Regions from separate parts of the Duffyella gerundensis genome, predicted to be linked through region 2. Evidence: predicted binding sites of a transcription regulator. Region 2 holds the regulator's gene; the other holds the start of a gene.

Region 1 (16,289 bases), 360 kb from region 2:
CGAGCGGGCTGACATCAAGGCGCTTCAGCGTATCCTGCAGGCGGCTCTCATCGCGGGCAAGCATTTCAACGTAGGCCAAACACCAGTGCGCAAACGTCACCGGCTGCGCGCGCTGTAAATGGGTATAGCCCGGCATCACTGCATCCTGATTGGCTTCGGCGGTACTGACCAGCGCCTGCTGCAGCTGACGAGTGGCATCCAGCAGATACTGAACCTGCACTTTGCACCAGAGTTTCAGATCGGTAGCAACCTGATCGTTACGGCTACGGCCGGTGTGCAGTTTTTTACCCAGCGCGCCCACTTTCTCGATCAAACGGCCTTCAACCCAGCTATGAATATCTTCCGCATCGCTCTCAAGGATTTGCTGTGGATTAGCCCGCACCTCTTCCAGCAGCACACCCAGCGCTGATTCCAGCTGCTGCTGCTCGTCCTGCGTCAGCACATTCACGGTAACCAGCGCCTTTGACCAGGCAACGGAGCCGGTAATGTCCTGCTCCGCCAGGCGATAATCAAACCGCAGCGAATCATTGAACAGTTTAAAACGTTGATCGGCTGCCTGTGTGAAACGTCCGCCCCAAAGTGCCATAGCTATGCTTCCTTATTCTGTAAAAAAGGCGGCCCGTGAGCCGCCCCTTGAATTCATTGTCAGGGGGCATCAAGCCCGCTTGCTTACTTTTTCTCGTTCAACGCACGGATACGTGAAGACAGTGAGAAAAGACGGATAAAACCGCCCGCATGACGATGGTCGTACACTTCATCTTCGCCAAAGGTAGCAAACTCTTCCGAGTAAAGGCTGTTGGCAGATTTTTTCTGCGTTGCCGTCACCTGGCCTTTATAGAGTTGCAGTACCACTTCACCATTCACATCCTGCGCCAGCGCTTCAGCTGAAGCCTGCAGCGATTTACGTAACGGCGCAAACCAGCGACCGTCATACACCACGTAAGACATTTCCAGGCCTAACTGCTCACGCCATTTAAAGCTGTCCCGATCCAACACCAGCTGCTCAATCGCTCGCAACGCATTGACCATAATGGTGCCGCCAGGGGTTTCGTAGCAGCCACGTGATTTGATGCCGACCAGACGGTTTTCCACGATATCGATGCGGCCAATGCCGTGCTTCGCACCGATCACGTTGAGTTTTTCCAGGCACTGGAACGGCGTCAACGCTTCGCCATTGACGGCAACCACGTTGCCTTTTTCCACGGTGATAGTGACCTGTTCAGGCTGATCCGGCGCATCCTGCGGATCCACTGTCCATACCCAGCAATCTTTGTTCGGTGCATTCCATGGGCTTTCCAGCACGCCGCCTTCGGTGGAGATGTGCCAGGCATTTTCGTCACGGCTGTAAATTTTTTCCAGCGAAGCGGTGGTTGGAATGTTACGCGCCTTCAGATAATCGAGCAGCGCTTCACGGGACCGTAAATCCCATTCACGCCACGGTGCCACCACTTTCAGCTGTGGTGCGAGCGCGGTATAGGTGGTTTCGAAACGAACCTGATCGTTGCCTTTACCGGTAGCGCCGTGGCACAGCGCATCGGCGCCCACTTTTAATGCCAGCTCAACCTGCGCTTTAGCAATGATAGGACGGGCCATCGAGGTGCCAAGTAGGTACGTACCTTCATACAGCGCGCCGGTTTGCAGCACCGGATAAACGTAATCACGGATAAATTCTTCACGCAGGTCAACCACATGACATTCAGACGCACCGGACTGCAGCGCTTTCTGCTCAACGCCTTCCAGATCGCCACGCTCCTGGCCGATATCCGCAACAAAGGCGATCACTTCACAGCCGCCATAGTTCTCTTTCAGCCATGGAATGATGGCTGATGTGTCGAGGCCGCCGGAGTAAGCCAGAACGATTTTTTTGATGTCTTTGTTTTGCATTTCAAAATCCTTGAACAAATGTGCGTTAAGCGAGAATCCGGGTGCCAATCGACACACCGTTAAACAGAGCGGGCAGCTGTTCGGCGCTGCGCCAGCTGGCAATATCCACCGGACGGCCCAGCGTGCGGGCGGCATCCAGCGCGGCGTTAACTTTGACAATCATGCCGTCGGTAATAATGCCTTCTTCAATCAACTGGTCCGCATAGGCCGCCGTCATTTCGGCGATGCGCTGGCCTTTGCCATCCAGAATGCCGCTGACATCCGACAGCAGAATCAGGTCGGCGCCCAGCGTGGCTGCCAGCGCGGTGGCAGCCTGATCGGCGTTAACGTTCATCAGCGCACCGGCTTTGGTAATGCCGATAGAGCTGATCACCGGGATAAAACCGCCGTCCAGCAACGTATTCAACAATCGTGGTGAACCTGGCGTCGCCAGCCCCACATGGCCAAGCTCTTCGTCGAACTGCTCAACGTTGACGCTGCCGCCATCGCCGAGGCAAAGACCCACGCTGTCGAGACCATATTTAGTGGCCCACGCCAGCAGCGTTTTGTTGGCGGTACCCGCCAGCGCGCCGGTAATAATGTCAATCTGATCGGCGGGCGTTACGCGCAGACCATTTTTCTTCTGCACCGGCAGCGCCAGCTTTTTCATTAGTTCATCAACCAGATAACCGCCGCCATGGACGATTAACAGCGGGCGCTGATGCGACTGCCGCCAGCTGACCAGGGCGTCAAACAGGCGCGTCAGCGCTTCTTCGCTGTCTAACAGCACGCCGCCCAGTTTAATAATTAATGGATTGGTCATAACCTGTTTGCCCGTTAGATAAGAGACTCTGTTTCAGGGAAACCGAAACGAATGTTTAAGCACTGAACGGCCTGCGATGAGGCGCCCTTCAGCAGATTATCTTCTACCGCTACCACGATGATGTGCTCACCCTGTACCGCAAAGCCAATGTCACAGAACGGCAAGCCAACTACAGATTTCAGCGCGGGCATGCCTTTTTCATACAAACGGACCAGCGGTTTGTCGTCATAGGCTGCTTTGAACGCCGCCGCGACGTCATCCTGAGTCACGCCCGGTTTGAGGCGGCAGGTGGTGGTGGCAAGAATGCCGCGCGGGAAACTCCCCAGGTGCGGCGTGAAAATCACCGGCGTACCCAGATGAGCAACAATTTCAGGATGATGGCGATGGTGGAAGATACCGTAAGCGTGCAGGCTGACTTCGCAGAAGCTGTTGTTCATCGTGGCTTTGCGTCCGGCGCCGCTGACGCCGCTGGTGGCGTTGATCACCGGCCATTGTGCATCGTTAAGCAAACCCGCTTCGATTAACGGCTTAAGTGACAGCTGGGCAGCGGTAGGATAGCAACCCGGCACTGCAATGAGCTGCGCCTCTTTAATGCCATCACGCTGCCATTCGGCAAGCCCGTAAACGGCTTTATCGAGCCACGCCTGATGCTGATGAGTAAAACCATAATATTGCGTATAAAAATCGGCATCATTGACGCGGAATGCACCGGAGAGATCGAACACCACGCAGCCCGCTGCCAAAAACGCCGGAGCCAGATCGTGACTCACTTCATGCGCAGTGGCCAGAAACACCACGTCGACCTTGTCAGCAAACTCGGCTGGGTCGCTAAGCGGTTGTAAGGGCAGGTCAACAACACCTTTTAGCTGCGGATGCAGATCCGAAAGTAACTTTCCGGCGTCCGGGCTTTGCGCTGAAACCGCTAAAGCGGTTATGGTCATATGCGGGTGGCGATTTAAATAAGTCGCCAGTTCCACACCAGCATAACCACTGGCACCGACTATTAACGTATTCAACATCAGGCTGTATCCCTTGTTACAGTCAACATTTCGGGCCGCAGCAGCGCTGCATCAGACCCACGATAACCAACGGGGTGCGGAGCGAGAAATTACGGTTTGCATCCATCACCGGTTAATGTATTTTTATTCACTATTAATGCATGAATATTGATACATCCTAACTCAAGGACCGTCAACAGTGAAGACAAAATTACCGCCTTTTATCGAACTATACCGCCAGTTGATCGCCACACCATCAATCAGCGCCACCGACAGCGCGCTGGATCAGAGTAATGAAACTTTAATCAGTTTGATGGCTGGCTGGTTCCGCGATCTGGGCTTCAGCGTTGAAGTCCAGGCGGTGCCAGGCACACGCAATAAATTCAACATGCTGGCAAAAACCGGCAGCGGCGCAGGCGGACTGTTATTGGCCGGTCATACCGATACGGTCCCTTTTGATGATGGACGCTGGACGCGCGATCCCTTTGTGCTTACCGAGCATGAAAATAAGCTTTACGGGCTGGGCACCGCCGACATGAAAGGCTTTTTCGCGTTTATCCTTGATACGCTACGTGACGTCGATTTAACCACGCTGAAAAAACCGCTCTATATTCTCGCTACCGCTGACGAAGAGACCACCATGGCGGGCGCAAAGTATTTTTCTGAGACCACCAGCCTGCGCCCCGACTGCGCGATCATCGGTGAGCCAACCTCACTGAAGCCGGTGCGCGCACATAAAGGCCATCTCTCCAACGTGATTCGTATTGAAGGACAATCAGGGCACTCCAGCGATCCCGATCGCGGCATTAACGCCATTGAACTGATGCACAGCGCCATCGGCCATTTAATGACGCTGCGTAATACCCTGAAAACCCGCTACAACCATGATGGCTTTGCCATTCCCTATCCCACAATGAACTTCGGCCATATTCACGGCGGCGATGCGGCCAACCGCATTTGCGCCTGCTGTGAACTGCATATGGATATACGTCCTTTACCGGGCCTGACGCTGAGCGAGCTGGATGGTTTGCTGAATGAGGCGCTGGCACCCGTCAGCGCACGCTGGCCGGGCCGGGTTACGGTTGCCGAGCTGCATCCGCCGATTCCTGGGTATGAATGTCCCCCTAATCATGAACTGGTCGCCGTGGTGGAAAAGCTGCTCGGCGTCCCCACTGAAGTAGTGAATTACTGCACCGAGGCACCGTTTATCCAGACCCTGTGTCCAACGCTGGTGCTGGGTCCTGGCTCAATCAATCAGGCGCATCAACCCGATGAATTTATTGATACCGCATTCATTAAGCCGACACGCGAGCTGATTACTCAGGTTGTGCACCATTTCTGTCATCATTAAATAACAAAAGGGGCAATTCACTGCGGTTTCAGTCAATTGCCCCTGCTTTATGCCGTCTTTGGCGATAAGAATAACTTATCGCGCTTCTGCTCTGTTAAATCACATAAATAACTGACAGTTAGCGGCACATTACCGCCTGTTTAACGCAATTGACGAACGGTTCGTTACATGGCTAGATAAAAGACGATGTTATGCCCACGTTGGTGCATAGTTCAAATTCGATAAGGGTGTCAGGGTCACATGAACGAACAATATTCCGCAATGCGAAGTAATGTCAGTATGCTCGGCAAACTGCTTGGCGACACGATTAAAGAAGCGCTGGGAGAGAACATCCTTGAACGGGTGGAAACCATCCGCAAGCTGTCAAAATCATCACGTGCCGGAAATGACGCCCACCGCCAGGAATTGCTGACCACGCTGCAAAATCTCTCTAATGATGAACTTTTACCGGTTGCACGCGCTTTCAGTCAGTTCCTGAATCTCACCAACGTGGCTGAACAGTTTCAAACCATTTCGCATACCAGCGAAGGCGCTAATCATCCGGAACTGCTGAAGAAAACCTTTGACCGCCTGAAACAGCAGCCGGATCTGAATGAGGCAGCGATCCGGGATGCGATTGAATCGCTCTCCCTGGAGCTGGTACTCACGGCGCATCCAACCGAAATTACGCGCCGTACCCTGATCCATAAGCTGGTGGAAGTGAACACTTGCCTGAAGCAGCTCGATCACAACGATATTTCTGATTACGAACGCAACCAGATTATGCGACGTTTACGCCAGCTGGTGGCGCAGGCATGGCACACCGATGAGATCCGCAAACACCGTCCTTCGCCGGTAGATGAAGCAAAATGGGGTTTTGCGGTGGTGGAAAACAGCCTGTGGGAAGGCGTGCCGCATTTTCTGCGTGAACTGAATGAACAGGTCGAAGAGACGTTTGGCTATTCATTGCCAGTGGATTTTGTGCCGGTGCGCTTTACCTCGTGGATGGGCGGCGATCGCGACGGCAACCCCAACGTAACCGCGCCGATTACGCGCCACGTGATGCAGCTCAGCCGGTGGAAAGCGGCCGATCTGTTCCTGCGTGACATTGGCGTGCTGGTGTCAGAACTCTCCATGTCAGAATGCAGCGAGCAGGTACGCGAACTGTGTGGCGATCCGGAAGCACTTGAACCTTACCGCGTCATCCTGAAGCGGCTGCGCACGCAGCTGTTTACTACGCAAACCTATCTTGAGCACCGTCTGAAAGGCGAGCGGCTGCCGCGCCCGGCGGATCTGCTGGTCTCCAACGATCAGCTGTGGGAACCGCTGTATGCCTGCTATCAGTCGCTGCAAGCCTGCGGCATGGGCATTATTGCCAACGGTCATCTGCTGGACACGCTGCGCCGCGTGAAATGCTTTGGCGTGCCGCTGGTGCGCATCGACATTCGTCAGGAGAGCACGCGCCACACCGATGCCATCGCTGAAGTGACGCGTTACCTTGGCCTTGGCGACTACGAAAGCTGGTCAGAAGCGGACAAGCAGGCGTTTCTGATCCGCGAGTTGAATTCCAAGCGCCCGCTGTTGCCGCGTCAGTGGGAACCGAGCGACGACACGCGCGAAGTGCTGGAAACCTGTCGGGTTGCGGCGGAAGCACCGCAGGGTTCTATCGCCGCCTATGTTATTTCGATGGCGAAGAAGCCTTCCGACGTGCTGGCGGTACATTTACTGTTAAAAGAAGCGGGCATCACTTTCGCCATGCCGGTAGCGCCGCTGTTTGAAACGCTTGACGATCTGAACAACGCTAACGATGTGATGAATCAGCTGCTGAGTATCGACTGGTATCGCGGCTTTATTCAGGGCAAACAGATGGTGATGATTGGCTATTCTGACTCGGCGAAAGACGCGGGTGTGATGGCTGCCAGCTGGGCGCAATATCACGCGCAGGATGCACTGATTAAAACCTGCGAAAAAGCGGGCATTGCCCTGACGCTGTTCCACGGACGCGGCGGCACCATCGGTCGCGGCGGCGCGCCTGCGCATGCGGCATTGCTGTCACAGCCGCCGGGCAGCCTGAAAGGCGGCCTGCGTGTAACCGAACAGGGTGAAATGATCCGCTTCAAATATGGCCTGCCGGAAGTCACCATCGCCAGCCTGTCGCTTTACACCGGGGCAATTCTGGAAGCAAACCTGCTGCCGCCGCCGGAGCCGAAAAAAGAGTGGCGCGACATTATGGATAAGCTGTCTGCGGATTCCTGCGAAATGTATCGCGGCTACGTGCGTGAAAATCCGGACTTTGTTCCCTACTTCCGCTCGGCAACGCCGGAGCAGGAGTTAGGCAAACTGCCGCTCGGCTCGCGTCCGGCTAAACGTCGTCCTACCGGCGGCGTTGAATCCCTGCGTGCCATTCCGTGGATTTTCGCCTGGACGCAGAACCGTCTCATGCTGCCAGCATGGCTGGGTGCCGGCGCGGCACTGCAAAAAGCGATGGATGCTGGCGATCGCGATCAGCTGGAAACCATGTGCCGCGACTGGCCATTCTTCTCCACGCGCCTTGGCATGCTGGAGATGGTGTTCTCCAAGGCCGACCTCTGGCTGGCAGAATATTACGATCATCGTCTGGTGGATAAAGCGCTATGGCCACTGGGCAAACAGCTGCGCGATCAGCTGGAAGCGGATATCAACGCGGTGCTGACTATCGCTAACGATGCCCACTTAATGGCCGATCAGCCGTGGATTGCCGAGTCGATTGCGCTGCGCAACGTCTATACCGATCCGTTGAACGTGCTTCAGGCTGAACTGCTGCACCGTTCACGCGAGCAGGAAAGCCAGGGCGGCGAACCGGATCCGCGGGTTGAGCAAGCGCTGATGGTAACCATTGCTGGCGTAGCTGCCGGTATGCGCAACACCGGCTAAAGCACACGTTGATGCCGACGTTCTGGCGTCGGCAGACATAAAAAAACCAGCCATCGGCTGGTTTTTCTTTTTTTGGCGAGGCTCACACCGCACTGAGCGCCGATGCAGGACGTACGCCAAGCGTATGACAAATGGCGTAGCTCATCTCCGCGCGGTTCAGCGTATAGAAATGGAAATCTTTCACGCCTTCGCGGCTGAGAATTTTTACCATATCCATCGCCACATTGGCGCCCACCATTTTGCGCGTTTCCGGATCGTTATCCAGCCCTGCAAACATCGCGGTCATCCAGTGCGGAACGCGAACGTTGGTCATCGCCGCGAAGCGTTGCAGCTGTTTGAAATTAGACACTGGCAAAATGCCCGGCACGATTTCAACATCAATGCCGGTTGCCACACAGCGGTCGCGGAATCGCAGATAGCTTTCCACATCAAAAAAGAACTGCGTGATGGCGCGGTTGGCGCCCGCATCGATTTTACGCTTCAGGTTAATCAGGTCTGACTGCGCGCTTTTGGCTTCCGGGTGGACTTCCGGATAGGCCGCAACGGAGATGTCAAAATCGCCGACCTCTTTCAGCAGGCCGACCAGATCGGTTGCGTACATCGCCGGTTTACCGCTGTCAGGCGGCAAATCACCGCGCAGTGCCACAATATGGCGAATGCCGTTATCCCAGTAATCCTGCGCAATCGCCCGCAACTCATCACGGCTGGCGTCGATGCAGGTCAGGTGCGGCGCGGCTTCCAGACCGGTACGATCTTTGATGCCTTTAATAATGCTGTGCGTACGGTCGCGCTCACCGGAGTTGGCGCCGTAAGTAACAGAGACAAATTTGGGTTTCAGGCTGCTGAGGCGATCGATGGAGCTCCACAAGGTCTGTTCCATTTCACTGGTGCGCGGCGGAAAAAACTCAAAGGAGACATTAATTTGCCCGTTCAGCTCTGCCAAACTTTGGTTTAATGCTTCGCGCTGGTTGGCGTGAAAGAAACTCATAGCCCGTTACCTCATCAATCGCTGCGGTGAAAACCCCCACTGCACATCTATACGTTTAGACGTCCAGACATTCAAAATGACGGATTTTGGCTACATCGTCAACAGGTAATTGATCATCAAAGGGTGACAAATATTCATACAACATGAACATCGTTCATGTTGCCGGATGAATTGAAGGAAAGGATATTACGCTGGCGCGCGGATGGCGCCAGCCAAAGCGTTACAGCAACTGCGCCAGACGATTGATATCAGACTGAATAGCGCCAGCGGTGACATCACGACCGGCACCTGGACCGCGGATCACCAGAGGATTATCACGATACCAGCGGCTTTCAATCGCAAACACGTTATCGCACGGCAACAGCGCAGCCAGCGGATGTTCCGGCCGCACCGCTTCAACACCCACGCGCGCTTTGCCGTGTGCATCAAAACGTGCCACATAGCGCAGCAGCAGCCCCATCTCCTGCGCCGCTTCCAGCCGTTGCAGCATATGTTCATTCAGCGCGTCGGCATTCTCGAAAAAGTTATCGATGGAGCCGCCTTCACAGCCGGCGGGCACCAGCGACTCGACCCGCACCTGATCCGGTTCGATGTCATAGCCCGCTTCGCGTGCCAGGATCACCAGCTTGCGCATGACATCCTGACCCGACAGATCAACGCGCGGATCCGGCTCGGTTAAACCCTGCTGCCATGCCTGATCGACCAGTTCGCTGAACGGCACCGTGCCGTCAAACTGCAAAAACAGCCACGACAGCGTGCCGGAAAAAATGCCGCTGATCGACAGAATGGTATCGCCACTTTCACGCAGATCGCGCACCGTATGGTTTACCGGCAGGCCTGCGCCCACGGTGGCGTTATAAAGCCAGTGGCGACGAGTTTTGGCAAACGCATCGCGAATTTGGCGCCAGGTGCGGCTGTCTGAACCGCCCGCCACTTTATTGGCGCTGATGACGTGAAAACCGTGGCTGGCAAAATCGAGATACTGGTCGGCCAGCGAGGCGCTGGCGGTGACGTCCAGCACCACGAGATCGTCATAGGGGTGAGATCGCATCCAAAGAAACAGCGATTCTTCATCGCGCTCAGTTGCTTCATCATCAAAAAAGGCCAGCGCCCGGCTGGCATCCAGACCTTCGGCATCCAGCAGGCTGCGACGGCTGTCTACCACGCCAGCCAGCACAAACTCAAAGCCAGTTCTCGCGGATAACGTCTCGCGATCGCGGGCAAACAACTCCAGCCAGCGTGAACCGATGTTGCCTTTGCCAAACAGCATCAGGCCGATACGCTTTTCAGCACGGAACAGCGACTGATGTAGCCCCTGAATCAGGTGTTGTGTCGGGCCTACGCGCAGCACCGCAACCAGGCTAATGCCCTCTTCCGACTGCCAGACAAATTCAACTGGCTGATCTTTGATCTCCTGCCAGAAACGGTGGCTGTGCAGCGGGTTGCGGCTGACACCTGCGCCAACCAACGCCACTAACGCCAGCCCTTCGCGCAGTTGCAGATGGCCCGGCAGGTTCGCTTCCTGTAACAGAATGAAAGCGCTGTTGACCACCTCGGAGGTGTAGCAGAGCTGCAACAGACGGCGATCGCTGTGCACACCCACCGCCAGCGGACGCAGCTGCGCGCGTTTCAGCAGCGCGTCGATATCTTTTTGCAGCAGCCTGAAGTCATGATGCGACGGCGCGACGAATTCAATCAGGCAGACGTCATCGTGGCTGGTGACGATGCGTGCACCAGTGCCGGACGCGAGCACGCGTTCAATACGCGTTGAACCCTGCTCAGGCTGATAGCTGCAGCGCAGTTGCAAATCGATATCGCTGCCGGAAACCGGCTGCAAGGTACGTGTATGCAGCACCGGTGCCGCCAGGCGAGCCAGCTCGCTCGCTTCATCGAGCCGCAGCAGGGGCAGCAGACAGGCATCTGAGACTTTGCGCGGATCGGCACTGTATACACCGGCGACATCACTCCAGATGGTGACACGATGAACGCCAGCCAGCGCACCAATCTGCGTGGCGGAATAGTCGGAACCGTTACGGCCCAGCAGCACGGTTTCACCTGCCTCGTTGCCGCTGATAAATCCGGTGACGACCAGCCGTTGATGAGGATGCTGCGCCAGCAGCGTTTGCAGCAGCGGCCAGGATTTGCCTTCATCAACCTGCGGCTGCGCGGCGCGCTCGGCGCGCAGGAAAAGGCGGGCATCGAGCCAGCTGGCGGCCAGATCGCGCTGGCTGAGCACCGCCGCCATTAAGCGGGCAGACCAGATCTCGCCGTGGCCGACCACTTCTGCGTAAACCGCTTCTGACGACGGGCCATCAAGCAGCGCCGCCAGCTTTTCCAGATCCTGAATAAAGGTGGCAATCATTGGGCCGGCAATATCAGCAGGCAACAGGCTGCTCATTAATTCGGTCTGAAAACGGCGCAGCGCCTGTTGTACCTGATGCGCAGAAAGGCGATCGCTGTGGCTCAGCTTTAACCAGCTGATCAGCTGATTGGTGGTGCTGCCAGCGGCAGAAACCACGATGATGTCGCCTGGCTGGCTATAGCTGGCGATAATATCCGCCACGCGCTGATAACACCGGCTGTCCGCCAGGCTGCTGCCACCAAATTTATGAAGCTGTCTTGTCACTGGCGTCCTTGCTGCTGCTGAAATTGTCATTATTACCTCTCGGCTGCGATCCGGAATGCATTATCCAGATCCGCGATTAAATCTTCATGATCTTCTATGCCGACTGAGATCCTGAGCAGCGTGTCGGAGATGCCCGCCGCCGCGCGCGCTTCTGCTGACATGCCGGCATGCGTCATGGTCGCGGTATGTGAAATCAGACTCTCCACGCCGCCCAGTGATTCGGCCAGAGTAAACAGCTCCAGCGCCTTGAGAAAACGGCGCAGCCGCTGCTCATCGCCATCCAGTTCAAAACTTAACATGGCGCCGAAACCGCGCTGTTGACGCACCGCATATTCATGGCCCGCGTTTTCCGGCAGCGACGGATGATAGAGCTTTTTCACCAGCGGTTGTTGCTGCAGATAGTCCACAATCGCCAGCGCATTTCGCTGTGCCGCTGCCATGCGCGGTCCCAGCGTGCGCATGCCGCGTAGCAACAGATAACTGTCAAACGCAGAACCGGTAACGCCAATGTTGTTGGCCCACCAGGCGAGCTCAGTGGCGTGCGCGGCTTCTTTTGCGACCACCGCACCGGCAACCACATCGGAGTGGCCATTAAGATATTTGGTGCAGGAGTGGATCACTAAATCGGCACCCAGCGCCAGCGGGTTTTGCAGTGCCGGGCTGAGGAAGGTGTTATCGACCACGCTGATGGCACCTGCGTCGCGGGCTGCCTGACAAATGGCGGTAATGTCGACCACACGCAGCAGCGGATTACTGGGGCTTTCCACCAGCACCAGCTTAGGCTTTTCGCTCAGCGCTGCCTGCAGCGCTGCGGCATCATTTTGGTCGACGAATTTCACACGGTAGGCACCGCGCTTGCTCTGGCTGTCAAACAGCCGATAGCTGCCGCCATAACAGTCGTGCGGCGCCACCAGTAAATCGCCCGGCTTCAGGAACAGAGTGCACACCAGATGAATTGCCGACATGCCGGTATTGGTCATCACCGCACCGGCACCGCCTTCCAGCTCGGCCAGCGCGCGCTGTACAACATCGCGCGTCGGATTACCGCGACGCGAATAGTCATGGGCACGCGGCTCGTTGAAGTCAGTGAAGTTATAGGTGCTGGAGAGATGAATCGGTGGGACAACGCAGCCATATTGCTCGTCATCATTCAAACCGCTGCGGACTGCGATGGTTGCCTGTTTACGCGTCATGGTGCTTACTGTTCCTGAAGGCCACAAAAAAGAGCTCACAGGATAACATTCCAATAATAGACGTCAATACATCTGGACATCTAAATGTCTTTGCGTATAGATTGAGCAACGTCGCAATAACCGTTAAGATTATGCGTCATCGCCTGTCAAAAAAATCGCGCATCCACCAGAAAATCTGAGCCTTTGATTCAGCGGTATTAGTGAGGCGCGGTAAAATCGGGCATAATTGGCTGATTTTCAGCAATATAACGTTTAATGATTAAGGTACCCCATGGCTGAATGGAATGGCGAATATATCAGCCCATACGCTGAGCACGGTAAAAAGAGTGAGCAGGTAAAAAAATTACCGTTTCCATCCCTCTGAAAGTTTTGAAAATTTTAACCGATGAGCGCACGCGCCGTCAGGTAAACAATTTACGGCATGCCACCAACAGCGAACTGTTATGCGAAGCGTTTTTGCATGCTTTTACCGGGCAGCCGCTGCCGGACGATGTCGATTTGCGCAAAGAGCGTAATGACGAGATCCCGGAAGAAGCGAAAAAGATTATGCGTGAAATGGGTGTCGATCCCGATACCTGGGAATACTGAAACGCAGACATAAAAAAACCCAGCCGAAGCTGGGTTTTTTCTTGCCGCCGACAACCTGTCGGCGCCGGATCTTATTTGCTGCCCGGGATGCTGAAGCGCTTGTTAAAGCGGTCAACACGGCCACCGGTAGCAACTTCACGCTGCTTACCAGTGTAGAACGGGTGGCACTGACCACAAACGTCCAGGTTCAGATCGTGACCCATGGTTGAATGGGTTTTGATCACGTTACCGCAGGTACAGGTAATGGTCACTGCTTCGTATTTTGGGTGAATACCTTTTTTCATGGAAAACCTCTGTGAAGGCCGTGTCGCTCTTCGTGCCAGGTCAATCCTGCACGACACCACACGCGGATTAATAAGTTAGGTGTCTTTCGATACGGAATAGCAATATCAAAGGCGGCAAACTATACAGAAGAAGAATGTTCACTGCAATCAGATAAGCATTTTTCCGACAACCCAGTGTACACTAACTGGCCATTTTTTTCACCCGGATAATGACATGCCCGTTGTACAGGTTGTGCTTCCCGTTCCTCTCGCCCGCAAATTTGATTACCTGCTGCCCGCGACGCTGACGCCTGCGGTAGGCGGTCGCGTGAGCGTGCCGTTCGGTAACCGCAAAATGGTGGGGATCGTGGTGGGATTCAGCGAGCAGAGTGATTTTCCGGAAGCGCAGCTCAAGCAGGTTGTTGAGGTGATCGACCACGCCTCGCTGTTTCCTCCTTCACTGTGGCGCATCCTGCAGTGGGCCGCCGACTATTACCATTTCCCGCTGGGTGAAGTGCTGTTTCACGCGCTGCCGGTGCTGATTCGTCAGGGAAAACCGGCACAAAGCGCACCGTTGTGGCAGTGGGTGATCAGCGAACAAGGCAAGGAAACCGCGCCAGAAAGCCTGAAAAATGCGCGCAAGCAACAGCAGGCGCTGGCCATGCTGCGTCAGCGTCCGATCTATCGTCATGAGGTGAGCGAGTTCGATCTCACCGACAAAATCCTGCAGACGCTGCGGGCCAAAGGACTGTGTGAGTTGCAGGAACATGCGCGCGCGCAGCACGACTGGCGCACAGACTTTCGCGTCAACGGTGAAAGGCTGCGCCTGAATACCGAGCAGGCGATGGCCGTGGGCGCCATCAGAGCGGAAGATGCACACTTTTCCGCCTGGCTGTTAAACGGCATTACCGGCTCGGGTAAAACGGAAGTCTATTTAAGCGTGCTGGAAAACGTGCTGGAAAGCGGCCGTCAGGCGCTGGTGCTGGTGCCGGAAATTGGCCTGACGCCGCAGACTATTGCGCGCTTTCGCGAGCGTTTTGCAGTGCCGATCGACGTTCTGCACTCTGGCCTGAATGAAGGCGAACGTCTGGCGGTTTGGCTGCGTGCCAGGCAGGGCGAAACGGCGATTGTGATTGGCACGCGTTCGGCGCTCTTTACGCCGCTGGCGCGCCCCGGCGTGATCATCATCGACGAAGAGCACGACAGCTCTTATAAACAGCAGGAAGGCTGGCGTTATCACGCCCGTGACCTGGCGGTGTTTCGCGCGCGCGAAGAGAACATCCCCATTATTATGGGTTCGGCCACGCCCGCACTGGAAACGCTGCATAACGCACAGAGCGGAAAATACCGCATGCTGATGCTGAACAAACGAGCCGGCAACGCCAGCACCGCGCTGCAGCAGCTGATCGATCTCAAAGGCGTCAAAGTAGTGGGCGGCCTTTCTCCCGCGCTGATCGCTAAAATGCGCCAGCATCTTAATGCGAATAATCAGGTGCTGCTGTTTCTTAACCGGCGCGGCTTCTCACCGGCACTGATGTGCCACGACTGCGGCTGGATTGCCGAGTGCCAGCGCTGCGATCACTATTACACGCTGCATCAACAGCATCGTCAGCTGCGCTGCCACCATTGCGACAGCCAGCGTCCTTTGCCCTGGCAATGTCCGCAATGTGGATCAACGCATCTGGTGCCGGTTGGCCTGGGAACCGAGCAGCTTGAGCAGAACCTCAGTCAGCTATTTCCCGATGTGCCGCTGTCGCGCATCGATCGCGATACCACCAGCCGCAAAGGGGCGCTGGAGCAGCATCTGGCCGATGTACATCGCGGCGGCGCCCGCATTCTCATTGGCACGCAGATGCTGGCAAAAGGCCATCACTTTCCTGATGTCACGCTGGTCTCGTTGCTTGATGTCGACGGCGCGCTGTTCTCCGCTGACTTTCGTTCAGCGGAGCGATTTGCACAGCTTTATACTCAGGTCGCAGGCCGCGCCGGCCGTGCAGGTAAACAGGGCGAGGTGCTGCTGCAAACGCATCATCCCGATCATCCGCTGCTGCAGACGCTGCTGCAGCACGGCTATGGCAGTTGGGCGCAGCAGACTCTGCTGGAGCGTAAAGCGGTTTTTCTGCCGCCGTTCACCAGCCATGCGCTGTTTCGCGCCGAAGACAATGACAACCAACAGGCCAGTGCCTTTTTACAGCAGTTGCGTAATCTGCTGGAAGCCTGCCCGTTAAACGATGTTTCTCTGTGGGTAATGGGCCCGGTGCCGGCGCTGCTGGCTAAACGCAGCGGGCGTTATCGCTGGCAGCTGCTGTTGCAGCACCCTTCTCGCGCGGTGTTGCAGCGCCTGCTAAAAAGCACGCTGCCGCTGATTACCACCCTGCCCGCCGCGCGAAAAGTGAAATGGACGCTGGATGTCGATCCCACCGAAAGTTAAGCGCTGAGGTTATGCGAGAGGGATCTAAAAAAGCCGCACAAGTCACAATTTTTATGCAAATTAAGTAACGGCTTGCTATACCAATCTGTTAATAAGAGATCGCTGAACCGGCAACGGTCATGACAGCCCCACAAAACAAGATTTCCAGTTGGTCAGGTCAGCGTTGCTGGCGTGAGGAGAAAAGCGTTGGAGCAGAAACACCCACCGGCGGCGGCCACCATGAAGGATGTGGCAGAAAACGCGGGCGTTTCAACCGCGACCGTATCGCGCGCG
Region 2 (16,289 bases):
GTGATGTTAAAGCATTGTTGGGTCACCGTAGTCGTTCCGCAGCAGAGCTGCGGGTGCAAGCGCAGTAAGAGGTTGAGATGAGTCAAAACGTTTATCAATTTATCGACTTGCAGCGCGTTGATCCGCCGAAAAAACCGCTGAAAATCCGTAAGATTGAGTTCGTAGAAATCTACGAACCCTTTTCAGAAAGTCAGGCCAAGGCGCAGGCAGATCGTTGCCTGTCCTGTGGCAACCCTTATTGCGAATGGAAGTGTCCGGTACACAACTACATTCCTAACTGGCTGAAACTGGCCAATGAAGGCCGCATTATTGAGGCCGCTGAGCTGTCGCATCAAACCAACAGCCTGCCAGAAGTGTGTGGCCGCGTCTGTCCGCAGGATCGTCTGTGCGAAGGATCCTGCACGCTAAACGATGAGTTTGGCGCCGTGACCATCGGTAACATCGAGCGCTATATCAATGATAAAGCGCTGGAAATGGGCTGGAAGCCCGATCTGTCTCACGTGAAACCTACCGGCAAACGGGTGGCGGTCATCGGTGCCGGTCCGGCCGGACTGGCGTGCGCCGACGTCTTAACGCGTAATGGCGTGAAAGCGGTGGTTTACGATCGTCATCCTGAAATCGGTGGTCTGCTGACCTTCGGCATCCCGGCCTTTAAGCTGGAAAAAGAGGTGATGATTAAACGCCGCGATCTCTTCACCGGCATGGGTATTGAGTTTCAGCTCAACACTGAAGTTGGCCGTGATGTGCAGATGAGCGACCTGATCAATGACTTCGATGCGGTATTCCTCGGCGTCGGCACCTATCAGTCGATGCGCGGTGGTCTGGAAAACGAAGATGCGCCGGGCGTTTACGATGCGCTGCCGTTCCTGATTGCTAACACGATGCACACCATGGGCTTCGCTGAAAAAACCGAGCAGCCTTACACCAGCATGGAAGGCAAGCGCGTGGTGGTACTGGGCGGTGGCGATACTGCGATGGACTGCGTGCGTACGTCAATCCGTCAAGGCGCAACGCACGTAACCTGTGCCTATCGTCGTGATGAAGAGAACATGCCGGGTTCACGTCGCGAAGTGAAGAATGCGCGGGAAGAAGGCGTGGAATTCCAGTTTAACCTGCAACCGCTGGGTGTGGAAATCAATGCCAACGGTCGGGTAAGTGGCGTGAAGGTTGCGCGTACCGAAATGGGCCAGCCGGATGAGCATGGCCGTCGTCGTGCAGAAATCGTGCCGGGCTCTGAGCATCTGCTGCCTGCGGATGCGGTGGTGATGGCGTTTGGTTTCCGTCCACACAAAATGAACTGGCTGGCCGACTTCAGCGTCGAGCTTGACGGTCAGGGACGTATCATCGCACCGGAAGGGCCTGAAAAAGCGTTCCAGACCAGTAACCCTAAAATCTTTGCTGGCGGCGATGCAGTGCGCGGCTCTGATCTGGTGGTGACCGCCATTGCTGAAGGCCGTAAAGCGGCAGAAGGTATTATGGATTATCTGGAAGTGTAATATGTTCACGGGCGGCGAGTGCGTCGCCCAAATCTGCGGATAAAGGCCATAAAAAAACGGACCCTAAGGTCCGTTTTTTATTTCACGACACGCAGTGCCGGTCGTCCACCACCGCGCGGCGGCGGCGGCTCGTCATCAGAATGATCGTCTTCGTTACTGCCCGCATCGTCAGGCTTATCGCCATCAATCACAGACATTACGGTTTCATCCTGAGCCGTATCATGATCCAGCTCATCAGCGCCTTCGTAAGCCGGTTCCGGTTCAAACATCGTTCCGGCTCCGTTTTCACGCGCATAAATTGCCATCACGGCCGCCAACGGTACGGTCACCTGACGCGGCACGCCGCCGAAGCGCGCGTTAAAACGCACATCGTCGTTGCCCAACTCAAGGTTGCCGACGGCGCGTGGCGCGATATTCAATACGATTTGACCATCGCGCGCATATTCCAGCGGCACCAGCACGCCTGGCAGATTGATATCCACGACCAGATGTGGCGTCAGCTGGTTATCCAGCAGCCATTCATAGAATGCACGCAGCAAATAGGGACGACGAGCGGTAAGTTGCGTCATATCCATAGCATTAGCCTCGGGCTTGCAGGCGCATTTCACGTTCAGCTTCAGTCAGAGAAGCGAGGAAAGAATCACGTTCAAACACACGATTCATATAGCCTTTCAGATCTTTCGAGCCGGTACCGACTAGCTCAATGCCCATTTGCGGCAAACGCCACAGCAGCGGTGCAAGGTAGCAGTCAACCAGGCTGAACTCTTCGCTCATGAAGTATGGCGTGCGTGCAAACAGTGGCGCGATAGCCAACAGCTCTTCACGCAGTTGCTTACGCGCGCCTTCTGCTTCCTGCGCCGAACCGTTAACGACAAGGCGCATCAGGCTATACCAGTCTTGCTCGATGCGATGCATCATCAGACGGCTCTCGCCACGCGCAACCGGATAAACCGGCATCAACGGTGGATGCGGAAAACGCTCATCAAGGTATTCCATGATGATGCGTGATTCATACAGGGTCAGCTCACGATCTACCAGCGTTGGCACGGTGCGATACGGATTGAGGTCAATCAGATCCTGCGGCAGATTATCCGTTTCAACCTGCTCGATCTCTACGCTGACACCTTTCTCAGCCAGTACGATACGTACCTGATGGCTGAAAATGTCAGTCGGACCAGAAAACAGCGTCATTACCGAACGTTTGTTGGCAGCGACAGCCATGAAAACCTCCAAGTTTATCCAGAAAAGTACTGCGAGTAGCCAGCCATAAGGCAGGTAACCTGCTTGACATCACCGCACGCAGCCGGGTTGCTGCTGTCCCCTATCCTGACAGGACGTTTGTATTCAGCAGACGGGCTAAGCGGGCGCAAAGTGACAGAGAGTTTACCAGATTTTAAGTACGTTGTGGGCGCGGCACGCAATATTTGCGCGGCAGGCCACACACAGTGCCTTTAGATTCAGCAGGTTAGCGTTTTTGCTGCGTGCATAAAAAAACCCGCCGAAGCGGGTTTTTCGTAACAATCCTCTGCCGAAGCAGGAATTATTAACGCTTGGAGAACTGAGGACGACGACGTGCTTTACGCAGGCCGACTTTCTTACGTTCAACCTGACGAGCATCACGAGTAACGAAGCCTGCTTTACGCAGTTCGCCACGCAGAGATTCGTCATATTCCATCAGAGCACGAGTGATGCCGTGACGGATTGCGCCTGCCTGACCAGAAATACCACCACCTTTAACAGTGATGTACAGGTCAAATTTACCAACCATATCAACCAGTTCCAGCGGCTGACGTACTACCATGCGCGCAGTTTCGCGGCCGAAGTACTGTTCCAGTGTACGCTGGTTGATTACGATGTTACCACTGCCCGGCTTGATAAAGACGCGAGCGGCAGAGCTTTTGCGGCGACCAGTGCCGTAGTTTTGAGTTTCAGCCATTGCCTGTAATCCCGATTAAATGTCAAGAACTTGCGGTTGCTGTGCCGCATGGTTGTGCTCGTTGCCCGCGTAAACTTTCAGTTTACGGTACATAGCACGGCCCAGCGGGCCCTTTGGCAGCATGCCTTTAACCGCGATTTCAATCACACGCTCAGGACGGCGGGCAATCATCTCTTCGAAGGTCGCCTGCTTGATACCACCGATGTGGCCGGTGTGATGATAATAGATCTTATCGCTACGCTTGTTACCGGTTACGGCAACTTTCTCAGCGTTAAGAACGATAATGTAATCACCAGTATCGACGTGCGGAGTATATTCCGCTTTATGCTTGCCACGCAGACGGCTCGCCAGTTCAGTCGCCAAACGACCTAAAGTTTTGCCTGTTGCGTCAACAACATACCAGTCACGTTGGACGGTTTCTGGCTTAGCTGTAAAAGTTTTCATCTAAAAGCTTACCCAAATTAAGTTACACGTTGGTGAAATCCCAAACGCTTGAATAAACGGTTGAGGCTCACACGACCATCTTGACCAGCAAGCCCACCCCTTCGGATAGAGTTACCGGAGCACATCGAGTTTTGGGAAAAAAACTGATGTCGTAACGTGGGGTCGCAAGATTATAGGGAAGTCGGTGCTAAAGATCGAACCTTTTCTGCGTTTAATTTATACCTTTCTGCCGCGGCATTTCAGGGCAGATGCGGCAGGCGCAAATACTCTTCGCTTTGCATCTCCTGAAGACGCGATACGCAACGCTGATACTCAAATTTCAGCCGCGTACCCTGATAGATTTCAAACAGCGAGCTTTCCGCGGCGACGACCAGTTTTACGTGGCGTTCATAGAATTCATCCACCAGCGCCAGAAAGCGGCGCGCCTGATCTTCGGTTTTATAAATCATCACCGGCACATCAAACAGCAGCACGCTGTGAAAACGCCGCGACAGCTCAATGTAATCATGCTGGCTGCGCCCTTCCCCGCAAAGCGTGACAAAATCGATCGCCAGCACGCCCTCACGAACCCCTTTGGTCGGCATCGCGCGATGATTGATCTCCAGCACTGGCGCTTCTTCCCGTCCGCCGCCGGAAAGCGCTTTAAACATTCGATCCATCTCTTTTGCGCTCGCCTCGTTCAGTGGCGCATTCCATAAATGCGCCGAGGTCAGCGTACGCAGGCGATAATCGATGCCGGCATCAACGTTCATGATGTCGCAGTGCTGCTTGATCTGTTCAATGGCTGGCAGAAAACGCGCGCGCTGCAGGCCGTTGCGGTAGAGATCGTCTGGCGGAATGTTCGAGGTGGCAACCAGCGTGATGCCGCGTGCAAACAGCGCTTCCATGAGCGTTCCCAGCAGCATGGCATCGGTGATATCAGAGACAAAGAACTCATCAAAGCACAGCACGTCGGTTTCCGCCTTAAAGCGATCGGCGATGACATTTAGCGGATCGCTCTGGCCCTGCAGCTGCGTCAGTTCCTGATGCACGCGCAGCATAAAGCGATGGAAGTGCAAACGCAGCTTACGGTCGCCAGGAATTGACTGAAAAAAGAGATCCATAATCCAGGTTTTACCGCGACCCACGCCGCCCCACATATAGAGGCCACGCACGGGCGTTTGCGCCGCGCTTTTCTCTTTGCCAATCAACTTATTTAGCCGACCAAACAGCCCTTTTGCAGGCGCAGCATCGGCAGGTTTTAAAGCGACTAACGCCTGTTGAATCGCGTCCAGACGGCTAATCGCCTCACGTTGAACCTCATCAGGTTTGAATTCATTACTGGCCAACGCCTGTTCGTAAAGCGCTAAAGGTGACGGGCTATGCATGATGCTCTCTGCTTCCATGAAAAATGGGTCAACGCCAGGTTGATCGTCGAAAAAAAGGCCGTTCTACACTAAGCGATACCGCGGCAGGATTCCACATCGGTAAGATTACCGGTTATAGTGACACTGTGGTATGCCCTACGGACAACGAAGACAATATGGGAGTCATTATGACCTGGGAATATGGGCTGATTGGTTTAGTGATTGGCATTATTATCGGCGCGGTTGCTATGCGCTTCGGCAACAAGAAGCTGCGCGAGCAGCGTAGTTTGCAGTATGAGCTGGAAAAATCTAAATCGGAATTAGCAGATTACCGTGAAGAACTGACCAATCATTTCGCCCACAGCGCTGAGCTGCTGGATAATATGGCGCGTGATTATCGTCAGCTTTACCAGCACATGGCAAAAGGTTCGAACGATTTACTGCCTAATTTACCGGGTGAGAAAAATCCCTTTGCGTATCAACTGACCGAAGCGGAAGCGGATAACGATCAGGCGCCGGTGCAGATGCCGCGCGATTATTCTGAGAGCGCGTCAGGCTTGCTGCGCAGCGAACGTTCACCTCGCGATTAAGCAGATTTTCAGGGCGCCTTCAGCGCCCTTTTGCATACCGGATACCACAGTGTTTGCCAATGTAAGGCGAACCTTCGTTATATTCCACCTTACGCAGCGAGAGCGTTGTCACGATGAAAAAGAAATCACTTTTGTTTAGCGCATTAGCATTGAGCATCGGCATCAATCTCGGTGCGATGCCGTCAGCCATGGCGACATTACCGGCGCAGATTCAGGGTCAGGCGCTGCCGAGCCTGGCACCGATGCTGGAGAAAGTCCTGCCTGCGGTGGTCAGCGTGCATGTTGAAGGCACCGCCACGGAAGACCGCCAGGAGATTCCTGAACCGCTGAAGCGTTTCTTTGGCCAGCAGCCGGGCGATAATCAGCCGCAGCCTTTTGAAGGCTTAGGTTCCGGCGTGATCATTGATGCGGCTAAAGGTTATGTGTTGACCAATAATCACGTGGTCAACGGCGCAGACAAAATCAGCGTTCAGCTCAGCGACGGCAATGAATATGATGCCAAACTGATCGGTCATGATGAGCAGACCGATATCGCGCTGATCCAGATTCAGGGCGCTAAAAACCTGACGCAAATTAAAGTGGCTGATTCCGATGCGCTTAAAGTTGGCGACTTCGCCGTGGCTATCGGCAACCCGTTCGGCCTGGGCCAGACGGCAACCTCGGGCATTATCTCTGCGCTGGGCCGCAGCGGGTTGAACCTCGAAGGGCTGGAAAACTTTATCCAGACCGATGCGGCGATCAACCGGGGTAATTCCGGTGGCGCGCTCATCAATCTTAATGGCGAACTGATTGGTATTAACACCGCCATTCTCGCCTCCAGCGGCGGCAACATCGGCATTGGCTTCGCCATTCCGGGCAACATGGCGGTTGAACTGGCGAAGCAGCTGATTGAGTTTGGCGAGGTTAAACGCGGTCAGTTGGGCATCAAAGGCACCGAACTAACGCCAGACATCGCCAAAGCATTTAACGTCGATGCGCAGCGCGGAGCTTTTGTCTCAGAAGTGCTGCCGCAGTCAGCGGCGGCAAAGGCGGGCATCAAAGCAGGCGATATCATTACCTCGCTGGATGGCAAAAACATCACCAGCTTTGCTGAGCTACGCGTGAAGATTGGCACCACCGCGCCGGGCAAACAGGTAAAAGTCGGCCTGGTACGTGAAGGCAAGCCGCAGAGCGTCACGGTGACGCTGGAACAGAGCGCGCAATCTACCGCCAGCGCGCAGCTGATGTCGCCAGCGTTGCAGGGTGCAACCTTAAGCGATGGCCAGACCAAAACCGGTGACAAAGGTGTGAACGTTGATGCCGTCGACAAAGGCACGCCGGCTGAACAGATCGGTTTGCAGAAAGGTGACGTTATCGTCGGCGTTAATCGCAGCCGCGTGCAGAATCTGGCAGAGATGCGTAAATTCCTCGATGCCAAACCGGCGGTCATGGCGCTTCACGTCGTACGTGGCGAAGACACCATTTATTTACTGTTGCGATAAGTCTCAGGAAGCGGACACAACAAGGTGTGTGTCCGCTTAACTCATGTTATTCTGCCTTCCGTTCATTCCTGGCTTAAATTACACCATGTTTATCAAACTATTGCGCTCAGTGATCCTTGGCCTGATTGTCGCAGGCATTTTGCTGCTGGCTCTGCCTGCCCTGCGCCTCGGCGGCACCCTCGTGCCCGCGAGTGAAGATAGCGCTGACGAAACGCCGCTAAGCTTTAACCAGGGTGTACGCCGTGCCGTGCCAGCGGTGGTGAACGTCTACAACCGCAGTGCCGGCAATGGCGGCAGCGCACGCGCCACCACGGTGCTCGGCTCTGGCGTAATCATGAACGCCAAAGGCTATATCCTGACCAATAAACATGTCATCAATGATGCCGATCAGATCATCGTGGCCCTGCAGGATGGCCGCTTTTTTGAAGCGATGCTGGTGGGTTCTGACAGCCTGACCGATTTAGCCGTGCTGAAAGTGACCGCATCGACCCTGCCGGTCATCCCCATCAATACGCAGCGTGTCTCGCATGTTGGCGATATCGTGATGGCGATTGGTAACCCCTACAATCTGGGACAAACGGTGACGCAGGGGATTATCAGCGCTACCGGCCGCGTTGGACTCAGCCCATCCGGGCGCCAAAATTTCATCCAGACCGATGCTTCCATCAATCACGGCAACTCTGGCGGTGCACTGGTCAATTCACTGGGCGAAATGGTGGGCATTAATACGCTCTCTTTCGACAAGAGCAACGACGGTGAAACACCCGAAGGTATAGGCTTTGCCATTCCCACGCAGTTAGCCACCAAAATTATGGATAAGCTGATTCGCGACGGTCGGGTCATTCGCGGCTATATCGGCATTACCGGCCGTGAGGCGCCACAGCTGCACGGCCAGGGCAGTAATATCGATCGTATTCAGGGCATTATTGTCAGTGAGGTTGCGCCGAATGGCCCCGCCGCGAAAGCCGGCATTCAGGTCAACGATGTGCTGGTTAACGTTAACGGCAAACCGGCGATTTCTGCGCAGGAAACCATGGACCAGGTTGCCGAGATTCGCCCCGGTTCTGTGATCAACGTCGACGTGATCCGCAACGAACAAAAACTGACGCTGCCGGTGACTATCCTCGAATATCCCACGCAAAATTAGCCATCAGCCATAAAAAAAGGAGCCCTGCGGCTCCTTTTTATTTCGGGCTAGCGCTTACTTAACAAACTCTTCGCCCTGCTGAATATCTTTTTTCAGCGTATCCAGCATGCCATCCAGCGCCTGCTGTTCAGCACTGCTCAGCGTGCCAATGGGCTTGCGCTCAACGATACCATTTTTGCCCAGCAACAGCGGCTGTGAAAAGAAGCGCGCGTGTTCGCCATCGCCTTCGACATAGGCGTATTCCACCACGTTGCTTTCACCCTGCAGTGCACGTACCAGCGCGAGACCGAAACGTGCCGCGGCCTGGCCCATCGACAGCGTGGCCGATCCGCCACCCGCCTTGGCTTCCACCACTTCGGTACCGGCATTTTGAATGCGTTTGGTCAGTTCAGCCACTTCCTGCTCGCTGAAGCTGACGCCTTCTACCTGTGACAGCAGCGGCAGAATGGTTACACCAGAGTGACCGCCGATCACCGGCACGTTAACCTGCTCTGGCTGCTTGCCCTTCAGTTCGGCAACGAAGGTGTTGGCGCGAATAATATCCAGCGTGGTGATGCCAAACAGACGGTTTTTGTCATACACACCCGCTTTTTTCAGTACTTCAGCGGCGATCGCCACCGTAGTATTGACCGGGTTAGTGATGATGCCGATCAGCGCTTTCGGTGCCGTGGCCGCAACCTGCTCAATCAGGTTACGCACAATGCCAGCGTTGACGTTAAACAGATCGGAACGGTCCATGCCTGGCTTGCGTGCCACACCGGCGGAAATCAATACCACATCCGCACCTTGCAGCGCTGGCGTTGCATCTTCACCACTGAAACCGGTAATTTTTACCGCCGTTGGGATATGGCTCAAGTCAACCGCCACACCCGGTGTCACCGGCGCGATGTCATAGAGAGTGAGTTCTGAACCCGCGGGTAACTGGGTTTTAAGCAGGAGCGCGAGCGCCTGTCCAATGCCGCCTGCTGCGCCGAGAACTGCAACTTTCATCCTAAACTCCTTATAATGGTGAGGCGGAAAAGTGCGAAGAATCCCTTTTCACAGGACCCCCGTCAACCTGAACGCCAGTGGCGAGTGCGACAGGTAGCTTTTGTCTGTTGTCGCACTCATTCAGACAATCGGTATTTATCTGTCTTGATTGTGAGCCGGTGTGAATGCCATGCCGTCCCACTGAATGAACATCAGCAATTTTATAACAATTTGTTCACTTTTTCCTCTGACCCAGCGCACAGTTAACGCACTTGATTCATAAAACATTTTTGTTAAGATGCGCCGCCTGAATAATTTCCTCGTAATACCCAGCAGACTGTTTGCATAAAAATTCATTTATATGCATAATAATACAGTAACCACCCCGTGAACTGGCCCATTTCACTCTTAATTTCGGTAAAATATGCGTAATCCATCCAAGCAGGAAGATCTGGTCAAGGCCTTTAAAGCCTTATTAAAAGAAGAGAAATTTAGCTCTCAAGGCGAGATCGTATTAGCGCTGCAGGAAGAGGGCTTCGAAAATATCAATCAATCCAAAGTGTCGCGCATGCTGACCAAGTTCGGTGCCGTACGCACGCGCAATGCGAAAATGGAGATGGTTTACTGCCTGCCCGCTGAGCTGGGCGTGCCCACCACCACCAGTCCGCTGAAAAATCTGGTGCTGGATATCGACTACAACGATGCACTGGTCGTGATTCATACCAGTCCTGGTGCAGCGCAGCTGATTGCCCGCCTGCTGGACTCACTGGGTAAAGCGGAAGGCATTTTGGGCACCATCGCCGGAGATGACACCATCTTTATCACGCCAGCACGCAGCTTTACCGTGAAACAGCTGTATGACGCAATCCTGATGCTGTTTGAACAGGAACTGTAATTGCTCTGCCGACAGCCAGGCTGTCGGCGCCCTTTTCGCATCTGCCTCTTTCTTTACCTCCATTTCACCACTACCTCGCTAATACGCTGCTTCACGGGCTGAAAAGCAGTGTAATATTCCATGATCTGTCTCAACGCAGGTCGATATATGGCAGCAGAGAGCACAAATAGCGCATTCTCACTATCCTTATGATTTTTGAAGGATTGATGAGCAGCAGTGCGAAATATAAGCATTTTTTATAACCTGTAGTTATTAAAAAGCTACAACTGCCTAAAGTATCCCACCAAAATATTATTAGCCGAATAATGATTTCCTGCGTTATTAGATATACACTTATTTTCGTGATGAGAATCACAGTAAGCAATCTAATAAAAAACATTAACGAGGAATCTCACATGAACGTTAAAACCACTCTTGCTGCACTAAGCGTACTTTCTGCGCTCTCTTTCGGCGCCAGCGCAGCCGACTTGGTCACCAACGAGCAGGCACAAAACCTGCAGTCAGCGGGCACCGTGAGCGTTAGCGGTCTCGACAGTTCGCCAATGACTATTCGTCAGGCGCTGTCCGATAAAGCCGATGCGCAGGGCGCCAGCAAATATCGCATTATTGAGGCGTATAACAACGGCAACTACCACGCTACCGCTGAACTCTATAAGTAACAGCGCGCGGTAGTTTTTTGAACGACATCACTATCTCTGACGACCTGACCTACTCTGTTTAGCCTGCAGGTTGTTGACCCGAATGAGGAAAGACACCATGAAAATTAAAGCGACACTTGCAACGTTAAGTCTGTTATCCCTGCTTAGTTTTGGCGCTTCGGCGGCTCAGCTGGTGACCAGCCAGCAGGCAGCGGATCTGCAGCCAGCAGGAACGATCAGTATCAGCGGCATCGGTGGTGCGCCAACAGATTACCGTGCGGCCCTGTCACAAAAAGCTGATGAGCAAGGCGCCAGCGCCTATAAAGTGATTGAAGCACGCACCGGTGACAGCTACCACCTGACTGCTGAACTCTACAAATAAGTTTCCCCGTCACCTTGTGACGAAGATTTTGCCCCGCCATGCGGGGCATTTTTTTGCGTGGTGTTAACGAATGGAAAACAGCAGGCGGCCTTCCAGTTCCGCTTCGGCCTCTTCAAACAGCAGAATCAAAGCGCCATAGCGACGTTTCTGTCCGGCGCCAAGATGGATAAACTCAACTTCTATTGGCAGCGGCATGGCAGGCCCCATCACCGCATCCCATAGTTCATCGAGATCGTAAAATGTCTCTCCATGCGCAAAGCGTTCGCTAAACTGCCGCAAGAAATGGCTCTGGTCGACAATCTCGTTAAAATCAAATGTCGTTTTATTCATGATGGCCGCTCCCGCCATACAATCGGGCAGCTTGCGCTGCCCGGGATTTTAGAGTCCGCCGATGTGCAGCGCTTTGACCTGTAAATACTCTTCCAGCCCCAGCACCGATCCTTCACGACCCAGTCCCGACTCTTTAACGCCACCAAACGGCGCCAGCTCGGTAGAAACGGCACACTCGTTGATACCCACCATGCCACTTTCCAGCGCCGCAGCGACCCGGAACACGCGCTGCAGGTTCTGGGTGTAGAAGTAGGCGGCCAGGCCATATTCAGTGTCATTGGCGCGACGAATCACCTCTTCTTCGTCATCGAAGCGGAAACAGGCAGCCACTGGTCCGAAGGTCTCGTCGCGGGCCAGCTTCATATTTTCACTGGCGTCGGCAATCACCGTCGGCTGCCAGAAGTTGCCGCCCAGAGCATGCCGCGCGCCACCTGCCACAACGCGTCCGCCGTTAGCAACGGCGTCCTGCACATGTTCTTCAACTTTTTCCACCGCTGCCGCATTGATTAACGGCCCCACGACTACCCCTTCCTCCATGCCGTTGCCGACCTTGAGTGCCTTAACTTCATCAGCCAGTTGGGTCACAAAGCGATCGTAGATAGCGTTATGAATAAAGAAGCGGTTCACGCTAACGCACACCTGACCTGCATTGCGGAATTTATTGGCAATCGCGCCTTTTACTGCCGCATCGATATCAGCATCCTCAAACACGATGTAAGGCGCATTTCCACCCAGCTCCATTGAGACTTTCTTCATGGTTTCCGCCGCGTTGCGCACCAACAGCTTGCCAACGGCGGTAGAGCCGGTGAAAGAAATTTTGCGTACTACGCTGCTGGCCATGATTGCATCGCTGATGGCTTGCGTATCGCCCGCCACCGCATTCAGCACGCCGTCCGGTATGCCCGCCTGTTTTGCCAGCTCAAGCAACGCAAAGGCGGAAAGCGGCGTATTATTGGCTGGTTTGATCAGGCCGGTGCAGCCCGCGGCGAGCGCCGCACCCAGCTTGCGTGTCAGCATGGCCATCGGGAAATTCCAGGGGGTGATCGCGGCGACCACACCTACCGGTTCCCGCGTGGCCAGAATGCGCGATCCCGCTTTGGCCGGAGGAATAATCTCGCCGTTGGCACGCTTTGCCTCCTCTGCAAACCACTGAATAAAGCTGGCGGCATAGTCTACTTCCCCTTCTGCCTCTTTCACCGGCTTGCCCTGCTCGGCGGTCATCAGCTCTGCCAGCCAGCGCTTGTTCTCGATTATCAGCTCGTACCAGCGATACAGATATTCAGAACGCGCCTTGGCGGTTTGTGCACGCCAGCCGGGGAAGGCCTGCTCAGCGGCAGCAATCGCCTGCTCCGTTTCCTGTTTGCCCGCGTTGGCAACTCGGGCAATGACCTCGCCGGTGGCCGGGTTCAATACATCAAAGGTGCTGCTCAGGCTCTGCCAGCGGCCATTGCTAAGGTAGCCTGTCTGGAAAAGCGGGTGATCGTGCAGGGACTGTGACATTTCTCCTCCTGGCGGAATTTACCATCATGTTTTCATCATTATAGTGGTGAATCGTGACGGCCGCGGCGGTGAGGCTGGCAGTGCGGCAAGAAAGTGGACAAAAAAAAGCCGCCCGCAGGCGGCTGACGATCATATTTTTATCATGGTGCTTTGATAGCGCTGCAGGATATCTGCCAGCCGGTGCACCGGTTCGGTGACGGTTGGCGGCGCGGCATACTGTGCCAGCTTTTGCTGGTAGATCTCCAGCTCCTGCAACAGCCGCTGATAATAGTACAGCCGCTTATCGTCGCTGCGTGCGGCAATGACCCGATCGGCGGTATAGCGCATCTGCTTATGCCAGGCGGAGAGATCGTCATTCACCGGAATCTCCGCCGCACGCAGCCGTTGATGGCCGATAATCAGGGTCAGCGCCAGACGGAACTTGTTAATATCTCCGGGAAACAGGTTTAACAGCAGGAACAGCTGTTGATAAAGCGCCGGTAGATGATTTTCACGACGACGGGCCTGATTGGTGGTCATCGCCGCCACCGCGGCATACATAAAGCGGTTCAGCAGCTTGCGGCCGGTGCGCGCCTTCGACTTATCGCGAATCAGCAGAATCACCAGCAGCGCCACAAAACAGCCAATCACCTGGCCAAGCGCATTGTCGAGAAACACGTTGACGCGAAACGTCATTGGGTTATCCAGCACCAGAATATTGAGCGTGCCGACCAGTGCGCCCAACGTGCCGATTTGTCGCCGCTGGATAAAAATCCCCCCCACAAACGCCAGCAGGCCGATCGCAATCGACAGCAGCAGCGCGCTCTGCTGCGTAGCGGGCAGAATATACATGAAGTAGATGCCGCCCAACGGCAGCGCAACGGTCATACCGTAAAGAAAATCTTTGGCGATCATCAGGGGATTCGGCATGCGCATGGCCAGCGCAGTGATCACCGCCAGCATCACCATACAGCCGCTGCCCGAGGTCCAGCCGGAATAGAGCCAGAACAGCGAACCCGCCGCCGTAGCAACAAAGGTGCGAATGCCGTTAATCATCGCGTGATGGGTTTCTGCCGAGCGGGCTTTTATCACCACTTCGCCCTGCAAAATCTGCTCTTCGATATGGCTGATGCGGCTGTTGGTTTGAATGCCTTTCATCAGCAGCGTGTACTGCGATGCAGCGCCCACCCAGCTGGCCAGCGTAAGCGGCAGGGATTTACTGCTACTGGCGGTAATCACCCGGCGCAACACCTTCAGCCGTTTGCGCACGTCGTTAACATCGTTGACCTCGCGATCCAGCAGCAAGCGATACTGCGGCGCGATGTAATCCGGACGGCTGTTCTGCACCAAAAAAGTTTCAGCAGCCTGAGTAATCAGCGTGAGCGAGAGCGTATTCAGCATATGTAAGCGGCGACTGACCCGCTGCCAGCGTGCCGATTCCATCATCAGCTGGCTGCGCATGCCGCCCAGCGCGGTGGTCCGACGCACCAGCCCGCTCCACGCCTTATCCACGGCGTCTTTATCGTCGTGCGCAACGCACAGTTGCAGCAGTTTGTAATGATCGACCAGCAGCGATTCCACTTCGCGATCGATCACTTTTTTGATCGATCGCGGGGAGAAGATCATGTCCGCGACAATGGCGCAAACAATACCCAGCACGATCTCGCTACAGCGCTCCACCGCATATTGCGGCGCCAGCGTCAGCGCGCCATTGGCGTCGGCGGTGACCACGATAATCAGCGCCGTATAGCCCGCCAGGCCAAGTGCATAAGAGTTCTCTACCCGAATCAGTGACGACAACCAGACGCAGATGCCCGCCCACAGACAGCAGAGCAGTAGCATTACCACCGGTGCGCGAATCGTGCCAATCATGATGGCAAGTGCCGCGATACAGCCGAGAAACGTGCCGATAATACGCAGCACGCCACGGTAACGCAGCGCGCCCGAATAGGGATCACCACCGGCAGCAAAAGCCGTACCGCCAGCCACAATGGCAGCGGTCATCACCGCCCAGCGCGGCGTTTCCAGATTGAAATGAAATCCAATCATCAACGCCGCAACAACGGCAAAGGTCAGCTTGATCGGAAAGCGCAGCGTTTCAAGTTGCATCATCGCCCGGCCTAACCAAACTCACGCAGGCGATTGAAAAAGCGCATCACCGGCGAGGCAGGTTTTTGCTGGCGATCTTCAGGCCCGGTCACTACAACGGTTGCGGTGGTGCCCGAAGGATAGAGATTGCCGATCTGCTCATCAAGATGGATACGCACCGGCACACGCTGCGCCAGACGAACCCATTCCAGATTAGAATCGACCGTGGCCATGCCTTTGCTATCGACGCTGCTGCTGCTGTTGGTAATACCTGCTGCGATGCTGTTCACCGTGCCATGCAGCACGCGGTTACTGCCCAGCGGCGTGATTTCAGCGCGGTAGCCAGGGCGAATGCCATCAAGCTTGGTCTCTTCCATATACGCCAGCACGTAGAACGAATGTTGTTTCACCAGCGCGACGGCAACCGATCCGCGAGTGATAAACTCACCCTCGAAGGCGTTCAGGTTGGTTACCCAGCCGTCAGAAGGCGCACGCACGGTGGTACGTTGCAGATCCAGCGCGGCTAAATCACGCGTAGCGGCAGCTTTTGCCAGCTGATGCTCGGTGGTTTGCAAATCGTTATTGGCCTGCTCAATCTGCTCGCGTGACATCGCCTGCACGCCAAGCTGGTTGCGACGTGACGCTTCTCGCCGCTTTTCACTGGCGATAGCCTGGTAATATGCGACGTCGGCCTGAGCTTCATCCAGCGCTTTCTGAAAACGTGGACGATCGATCACAAACAGCACATCGCCTTTCTTCACCAGCTGATTGTCATGCACCGGCACCTCGGTGATCAGCCCGGTAACGTCGGGCGCAATGGCCACCACATCGGCGGTAAATTTGGCATCCCGCGTCCACGGCGATTCGGTGTAGAACACCCAGGCACGAAAAATAATGACGGCGGCGATGATCACCAGAATAACGGTCACTGCATAACGCGCGACTTTTCTTATAAGCGCTTTCACTTAAACCTCAGACCAGCAGACAGGAAACGACGTAAAACACACAGCAGTACAGCGCCGTATTGAACAGGGCCGGATGCCAGACCATATCGTAAAGACCGGTAGG

The links. Region 2 encodes ArgR, which controls arginine synthesis, uptake and breakdown. Its sites were predicted from a motif close to ANTGAATAAAAATACANT; they were not measured.
Region 1: a site for ArgR is predicted at 3,820-3,837, ahead of argC (N-acetyl-gamma-glutamyl-phosphate reductase). Genes of this name have one in related genera too.

What each region holds. Positions count from the first base shown of each region.
Region 1 is NZ_LN907827.1:115,435-131,723, reverse strand. Features, by position in the region: gene argH (argininosuccinate lyase) at 1-586, opposite strand, end outside; gene EM595_RS00600 (argininosuccinate synthase) at 670-1,884, opposite strand; gene argB (acetylglutamate kinase) at 1,910-2,686, opposite strand; gene argC (N-acetyl-gamma-glutamyl-phosphate reductase) at 2,701-3,705, opposite strand; gene argE (acetylornithine deacetylase) at 3,884-5,035, shown strand; gene ppc (phosphoenolpyruvate carboxylase) at 5,276-7,927, shown strand; gene metF (methylenetetrahydrofolate reductase) at 8,010-8,915, opposite strand; gene EM595_RS00570 (bifunctional aspartate kinase/homoserine dehydrogenase II) at 9,136-11,571, opposite strand; gene metB (cystathionine gamma-synthase) at 11,574-12,734, opposite strand; partial or broken gene metJ (met regulon transcriptional regulator MetJ) at 13,006-13,322, shown strand; gene rpmE (50S ribosomal protein L31) at 13,394-13,606, opposite strand; gene priA (primosomal protein N') at 13,821-16,016, shown strand; gene cytR (DNA-binding transcriptional regulator CytR) at 16,203-16,289, shown strand, end outside.
Region 2 is NZ_LN907827.1:478,260-494,548, reverse strand. Features, by position in the region: gene gltB (glutamate synthase large subunit) at 1-68, shown strand, start outside; gene EM595_RS02275 (glutamate synthase small subunit) at 78-1,496, shown strand; gene sspB (ClpXP protease specificity-enhancing factor) at 1,574-2,071, opposite strand; gene sspA (stringent starvation protein SspA) at 2,076-2,717, opposite strand; gene rpsI (30S ribosomal protein S9) at 3,040-3,432, opposite strand; gene rplM (50S ribosomal protein L13) at 3,448-3,876, opposite strand; gene zapE (cell division protein ZapE) at 4,116-5,243, opposite strand; gene zapG (Z-ring associated protein ZapG) at 5,411-5,812, shown strand; gene degQ (serine endoprotease DegQ) at 5,926-7,293, shown strand; gene degS (outer membrane-stress sensor serine endopeptidase DegS) at 7,379-8,440, shown strand; gene mdh (malate dehydrogenase) at 8,495-9,430, opposite strand; gene argR (transcriptional regulator ArgR) at 9,834-10,304, shown strand; gene yhcN (peroxide/acid stress response protein YhcN) at 10,700-10,963, shown strand; gene yhcN (peroxide/acid stress response protein YhcN) at 11,061-11,324, shown strand; gene EM595_RS02205 (hypothetical protein) at 11,388-11,654, opposite strand; gene EM595_RS02200 (NAD-dependent succinate-semialdehyde dehydrogenase) at 11,703-13,154, opposite strand; gene aaeB (p-hydroxybenzoic acid efflux pump subunit AaeB) at 13,284-15,242, opposite strand; gene aaeA (p-hydroxybenzoic acid efflux pump subunit AaeA) at 15,254-16,186, opposite strand; gene aaeX (p-hydroxybenzoic acid efflux pump operon protein AaeX) at 16,194-16,289, opposite strand, start outside.